DNA from 2 places in the Actinacidiphila yeochonensis CN732 genome. Region 2 is predicted to be linked to the other one. Evidence: riboswitches for the same ligand, from Rfam matches in the RefSeq annotation. Region 2 holds a riboswitch; the other holds the start of a gene.

Region 1 (3,394 bases), 1.4 Mb from region 2:
GCAGAGCGACGCCCGGGCGGCGGGCGGCGCCGGCGCGGGTGGGTCCGTCGTCGACCTGCCCGCGAGCCCCCCGCCGCAGCCCGAGCGGTCGGCCCGCTGGCTCCCCGGCCAGGACGTCACCCACACGGAGTACGGGCCGGGGTGGGTGCAGGGCAGCGGTGTCGGACGGGTCACCGTCCGCTTCGAGGTACCGAGCGACACCCGGCCCGGACGGGTCCGCACCTTCCCCGCCGACGATCCCGGGCTGGAGCACAGCGAGCCGCTGCCCCTGGCCGCCGAGCCGGCGGCGACCGCGGACCCGGCCGCGGCGGCGGGGCCGGCGGCGGAGCCGGGTCCGGGCACGGGTCCGGGTCCGGCGCGGTAGCGCCCGTCCGGGCGGGTCCGCGCGGTGTCCCGGTCGCTGCGGGGCGGCCGGCGGATTCGGGTGGGGAGACGGGGTGGGGAGACAGGGGCCAGGGGGAGAGGGCGGGTCAGTCGCCGCCCGCCAGCTCGCCGAAGTCCCTGGCCGCCGGATCGGGGCCCGAGCGCGGCACGTCCATCCCGTAGTGGTGGTAGAGCTGGAGCTCCTGCTCCGGCGAGAGGTGGCGGCCGACACCGAAGTCGGGCGCGTCCTTGATGAGTGCCTTGCGGAACGGCACCCGCAGCTGCCCGTCGACCAGCTCGCTGGGCCCCAGCGGCACGAAGGCGTCGCGGGTGAACAGGCCGGTGCGCACCGCAGCCCACTCCGGCGAGCCGGTGGCGTCGTCGAGGTACACCTCGTCCACCGTGCCGATCCTCGCCCCGTCGCTGTCGAGGGCCCGGCGTCCTATCAGGCTGCGCGGATCGATGTCGGTCTGCACGACTCCTCCAACCCACGGGTGACAGCTGCTGACTCCACCCAAAGCCACATCCCGGGCCCTGTCGAGTCGGGGCCGAGCCGGCACCGATCAGGGACCGCCCCGCCGTCCCGCCGCCCGTTCGCCGCGCGGGCGTCCCCGGCCGGCGTCCGACCAGCGCCTCCACCAGGCCTGACGTCGTCCGCGGCGCCCGGCCGCCACAGCCTCGCCGGCCGGGCGCTGATAGGCTGGACGCGGCCGCATAGCCCGTGCGGGAGAGTCCTCACCAGCCCCGACGGTCGGGCGGGGTGGGGCGCCGAAGGAGCAACTCCTCCCCGGAATCTCTCAGGCATCCGTACCGCGCGGGTGAGGTCACTCTGGAAAGCAGGACAGCCCGGAAGCGAAGCGGCCGCCGGGTGTGTCCTCACCGACGGGGAAAGCCGCCCGGCAGCGGGGGGTGAAGCTCTCAGGTTCTCTGACAGAGGGGGAGGCCGCACGGGTGCCGGCCGGCACGGCACCCCCGATGGCCGTCGCAGACCAGGAGGCCCCCGCAATGAGCGAACGCCCCATCCCCCTCGCCGAGCTGGAAGCAGGCGTGCCCTTCGCTTCCCGGCACATCGGCCCCGACACCGGGGCGCTGGACAAGATGCTCGCCCAGGTCGGCTACGGCTCGCTGGACGAGCTGACCGCCGCCGCCGTCCCGGACACCATCAAGAGCGCCGAGGCGCTCGCCCTGCCGCCGGCCGTCACCGAGGCCGAGGTGCTGGCCGAACTGCGCGCCCTGGCCGGCCGCAACCAGGTCCTGGCGCCCATGATCGGCCTCGGCTACTACGGCACCTTCACCCCGCCGGTGATCCTGCGCAACGTCATGGAGAACCCGTCCTGGTACACGGCGTACACGCCGTACCAGCCGGAGATCTCCCAGGGCCGGCTGGAGGCGCTGCTGAACTTCCAGACCGTCGTCGCCGACCTCACCGGCCTGCCCACCTCCGGCGCCTCGCTGCTGGACGAGGGCACCGCCGCGGCCGAGGCGATGGCGCTGTCCCGCCGGGTCGGCAAGGTCAAGAACGGCGTCTTCCTGGTCGACGCCGACACCTTCCCGCAGACCCTGGCCGTGGTGCGCACCCGCGCGGAACCGACGGGCGTCGAGGTCGTCACCGCCGACCTCTCACAGGGCATCCCGGCCGAGGTCGCCGAGCGCGGCGTCTTCGGCGTGCTGCTGCAGTACCCGGGCGCCGGGGGCGCCGTACGGGACCTGCGGCCGGTCGTCGAGCAGGCCCACGAGCTGGGCGCCGTCGTCACCGTGGCCGCCGACCTGCTGGCGCTGACCCTCCTGACCTCGCCCGGCGCCCTGGGCGCGGACATCGCGGTGGGCACCACGCAGCGCTTCGGCGTCCCCATGGGCTTCGGCGGCCCGCACGCCGGCTACATGGCCGTCCGCGAGGCGTACGCGCGCAACCTGCCCGGCCGGCTGGTCGGCGTCTCCGTGGACGCCGACGGCAACCCCGCCTACCGGCTGGCGCTCCAGACCCGCGAGCAGCACATCCGCCGGGAGAAGGCCACCAGCAACATCTGCACCGCGCAGGTGCTGCTGGCCGTCATGGCCGGCATGTACGCCGTCTACCACGGCCCGGACGGGCTGGCCGCCATCGCCCGCCGTACCCACCGGTACGCGGCCGTGCTCGCCGCGGGGCTGCGCGCCGCCGGGGTGGAGCTGGCCGAGGAGGCGTTCTTCGACACCCTCACCGCCACCGTGCCCGGCCGGGCCGCGGACATCGTGGCCGCCGCCCGCGAGCGGGGCGTCAACCTGCGGCCCATCGACGCCGACCACGTCGGCCTCTCCTGCGACGAGACCACCACCCGCGCCCAGCTCACCGCCGTGCTGGCCGCCTTCGGCGCGCCCGAGGCCGACCTCGACGCGCTGGACGCGGCCACCCCGGACGCGCTGCCGTCCGCGCTGGAGCGCACCGAGCCGTACCTCACCCACCCGGTCTTCCACGAGCACCGCAGCGAGACCGCGATGCTGCGCTACCTGCGCCGCCTCGCCGACCGCGACTACGCCCTGGACCGGGGAATGATCCCGCTCGGGTCGTGCACGATGAAGCTCAACGCGACCACCGAGATGGAGCCGGTCACCTGGCCGGAGTTCGGTGCCCTGCACCCCTTCGCGCCCGCCGAGCAGGCGGCCGGGTACCTGGAGCTCATCCACGGCCTGGAGGACCAGCTCGCCGCCGTCACCGGCTACGACAAGGTCAGCCTGCAGCCCAACGCGGGCTCCCAGGGCGAACTGGCCGGGCTGCTGGCGGTGCGCGCCTACCACCGTGCCAACGGCGACACCCAGCGCACGGTCTGCCTCATCCCGTCCTCCGCGCACGGCACCAACGCGGCCAGCGCCGTGATGGCCGGCATGCGCGTGGTGGTCGTCAAGACCAGCGAGGACGGCGACGTCGACGTCGCGGACCTGCGCGCGAAGATCGAGCAGCACCGCGACGAACTCGCCGTGCTGATGGTGACCTACCCCTCCACGCACGGCGTGTTCGAGGAGCACATCACCGAGGTGTGCGCCGCCGTCCACGACG
Region 2 (3,394 bases):
ACGTGCCCGGCCCACCGGGTGTGCGCCGGTCCCCGTCCGCGGGTTCCGCGCGCCGCCCGGCCCGGGACCGGGTCCGTCGGGGACCCGGCCCCGGGCCCGGGCTCAGTCGCGGGCTCAGTCGCGGGTGAAGAACGGCTGCACCCTGTCGAGCATCCAGTCGCCGACCGGGTCCTGGGCCAGGTCCAGGAGGATCAGGTGGACCGGCCAGGGCGGCAGCGCGGTGCCCGCGGCCCGGCCCAGCGCGTCCAGGGCGGCGGCCCGGTCGCCCTCCTGCCAGCCGTCCAGCTCGACCCCGACGAAGAGCGCCGGCGGGTCGTCCTCGACCACCGCCATGGCCCGCCGGGCGCTGAGCACCACCGGGGTCACCGCGAACTCGCCGGCCGCCGCGGCCAGGAAGTCCACCGGTTCGCTCTCGTGGTCCGGCTCCCACAGCCGCACCCGCGCGCCGGAAGCGGTCTCCGCGCCGCGCTCCCCCGCCGCGGGCCGGCACAGCCGGGCCACGGCCGCGGGCGGCAGCGGCACCCCGACCGCGCCGCCGGGGTTGACCGCGATGCCCAGCTGCGGCGGCAGGCCGCGGGCGAACTCCTGGACCGGCGCCACCGTGCACGACATGCCTTCGGCGGCCAGCCGGAACTGCTGCTCGGAGCTGAACACCGGCACGAACAGCGCGCCGCCCAGCTCCATCGTGGGCAGGTCGAGTTCGACCGAGTCCGGGCTGCCGCCGTTCGGCAGCGGCACCCACACGTGCGAGCGGCCGAGCACCTCCAGCAGCCTGGGCGTGGCCGCGGGGTTGCCCAGGCTGGCGCTCAGCACCTCTTCCAGCTCGTTGGCCGGCCATATGTACGGCGCCGGATTCTCCATACCCACCCTTGTCCGCGCTTGTCCGTCACGTGCGCGGGAAACCCTATCCGGCCCGGGGCCCGCGGGGGATGCCGCCGACCGGGTGCTTCCGGACGGGCGCGGAGGAGCATGAAGGGACACGGAGGGGTGCGGACCGGTCGGGGTGGAGCCGGCTCGGCCCTCGCCGCGCCGCTGCCCGGCGGAGGCCGGAGCGCTGCCGGACCGCTGCCGGACGACGGGCCGCTGTCCGGCGGGCCGGCCGGGCGGGCCGGGCGGGCGGGGCCCCGGGGCGACGTGCAATGATGAGGCCAGACATCTGCATAACGGCCGTTCGAGGCCGCGCGGGAGAGTTCCGGGACCAGCCGGCCGGTACGGCGGCGGGCCCGGCGCCGAAGGAGCAAGCCCTCCCTTGAATCTCTCAGGCACAGATACCGCGCGGGCGAGGCAGATCTGAAAAGCGGAGCGGTGCGCCCCCGGGCCCCGCTCCCACCCAAGGTGCAAACCGTGGCCCCTCGCCGGGTTCACGGTGAACCTCTCAGGTTCCGATGACAGATGGGGAGGCCGGACCGAGGGCCCCTCGTCCGGCCCGTACCGGCCGCCATCCGACCGTCACACCTGGGAGTCCACAACCCCATGAGCGAGCCCCGCAGGACCGCGCTCGACGCGCTGCACCGCGCCCTGGGCGCCACCATGACCGACTTCGCCGGCTGGGACATGCCGCTGCGCTACGCCAGCGAGCGCGAGGAGCACCAGGCCGTGCGCACCCGGGCCGGCCTCTTCGACCTCTCGCACATGGGCGAGATCGCCGTCACCGGGCCGCAGGCCGGACAGGCGCTGGACCACGCGCTGGTCGGCCACCTGTCGGCGCTGGCGGTGGGCCGGGCCCGCTACACGATGGTGTGCGCGCCCGACGGCGGCATCCTCGACGACCTGATCGTGTACCGGACCGGCGACCAGGAGTACCTGGTCGTGGCCAACGCCTCCAACGCCCAGACGGTGCTGGACACGCTGGCGCTGCGCGCGGCCGGGTTCGACGCCGAGGTGCGCGACGACCGCGACGCGTACGCGCTGCTCGCCGTCCAGGGCCCGCAGGCGCCGGCCATCCTGGCCTCCCTCACCGACGCCGACCTGGACTCCCTGCGCTACTACGCCGGGCTGCCGGGCGTGGTCGCGGGCGTGCCGGCGATGATCGCCCGCACGGGCTACACCGGCGAGGACGGCTTCGAGCTGTTCGTGGCGCCGGGCGACGCCGAGAAGCTGTGGCAGGCGCTGACCGAGGCGGGCGCGCCGCACGGCCTGGTCCCCTGCGGGCTGTCCTGCCGCGACACCCTCCGGCTGGAGGCCGGCATGCCGCTGTACGGCCACGAGCTGACCGCCTCGGTGACGCCCTTCGACGCGGGCCTGGGCCGGGTCGTGAAGTTCGACAAGCCGGGCGACTTCGTCGGGCGTGAGGCGCTGCTGGCCGCGGCCGCCCGGGCCGCGGAGGTCCCGCCGCGCACCCTGGTCGGCCTGGTCGCCGAGGGCCGGCGGGTGCCGCGGGCCGGCTTCCCGGTGGTGGACGCGGCCGGCGCGGTGATCGGCGAGGTCACCTCCGGCGCGCCCTCCCCGACCCTCGGGGTGCCGATCGCGATGGCGTACGTCGACGCCGCCCACACCGAGCAGGGCACGTCCGGGGTGGCCGTGGACATCCGCGGCTCCCACGAGCCGCACTCCGTGGTGGCGCTGCCGTTCTACAAGCGCGCCCGCTGACCGGTGGCTGGTCCGGTCACCGACCGGTCACCGGACCGGCCACCGGTCGATCGCCGGACCGGCCACCGGCCGGTTCCGTCTGAGCCCGCCGTCCGCGTCCCCCGCCCGGCTCCCACCGGCGGCGCGCCGGCGGGCTCGTACCGAAAGCCCCACCTCCCCCCACCCGACCGCCGCGTGCGCCGTCCGTGGCCCGCGCGGCCGTACCCACACCTCCATATCCGGGAGAATTCGCGCCATGACCATCAACCCTGAGCAGCTGCGCTACAGCAAGGAGCACGAGTGGCTCGACGCCGCCGAGGACGGCGTGTCCACCGTGGGGATCACCTCGCACGCCGCCGACGCGCTCGGTGACGTCGTCTTCGTCCAGCTCCCGGAGGTCGGCGCGTCGGTCACCGCGGGCGAGAGCTGCGGCGAGCTGGAGTCGACCAAGTCCGTCAGCGAGCTGTACTCGCCGGTCAGCGGTGAGGTGACGGAGGTCAACCAGGACGTGGCCGACGACCCGTCGCTGGTGAACACCGCCCCCTTCGCCGGCGGCTGGCTGTTCAAGGTGCGGGTCTCCGGGGAGGCCGAGGAGCTGCTCTCCAAGGCCGAGTACGACGCGTTCATCGAGGGCTGAGGCCGCCATGTCGCTTCTGAACCAGTCCCTGCACGACTTCGACCCGGACGTCGCCGCCGCCATCGACGCCGAGCTGGAGCGTCAGCGCACCACCCTGGAGATGATCGCCTCCGAGAACTTCGCGCCCACCGCGGTGCTGGAGGCCCAGGGCTCGGTGCTGACGAACAAGTACGCCGAGGGCTACCCCGG

Evidence for each region. Region 2 has a riboswitch for glycine ahead of gcvT (glycine cleavage system aminomethyltransferase GcvT). Riboswitches for the same ligand answer to the same signal wherever they lie in the genome.
Region 1: it holds a riboswitch for glycine, as region 2 does, so the genes downstream of both, gcvP (aminomethyl-transferring glycine dehydrogenase) here and gcvT (glycine cleavage system aminomethyltransferase GcvT) in region 2, are expected to answer to the same signal.

Annotation. Positions count from the first base shown of each region.
Region 1 is NZ_JQNR01000005.1:4,383,073-4,386,466, forward strand. Features, by position in the region: gene BS72_RS29750 (DNA polymerase IV) at 1-364, shown strand, start outside; gene BS72_RS29755 (PRC-barrel domain-containing protein) at 471-839, opposite strand; glycine riboswitch at 1,078-1,186, shown strand; glycine riboswitch at 1,188-1,304, shown strand; gene gcvP (aminomethyl-transferring glycine dehydrogenase) at 1,369-3,394, shown strand, end outside.
Region 2 is NZ_JQNR01000005.1:2,966,552-2,969,945, reverse strand. Features, by position in the region: gene BS72_RS24385 (enhanced serine sensitivity protein SseB) at 115-861, opposite strand; glycine riboswitch at 1,173-1,284, shown strand; glycine riboswitch at 1,285-1,402, shown strand; gene gcvT (glycine cleavage system aminomethyltransferase GcvT) at 1,474-2,589, shown strand; gene gcvH (glycine cleavage system protein GcvH) at 2,825-3,205, shown strand; gene glyA (serine hydroxymethyltransferase) at 3,213-3,394, shown strand, end outside.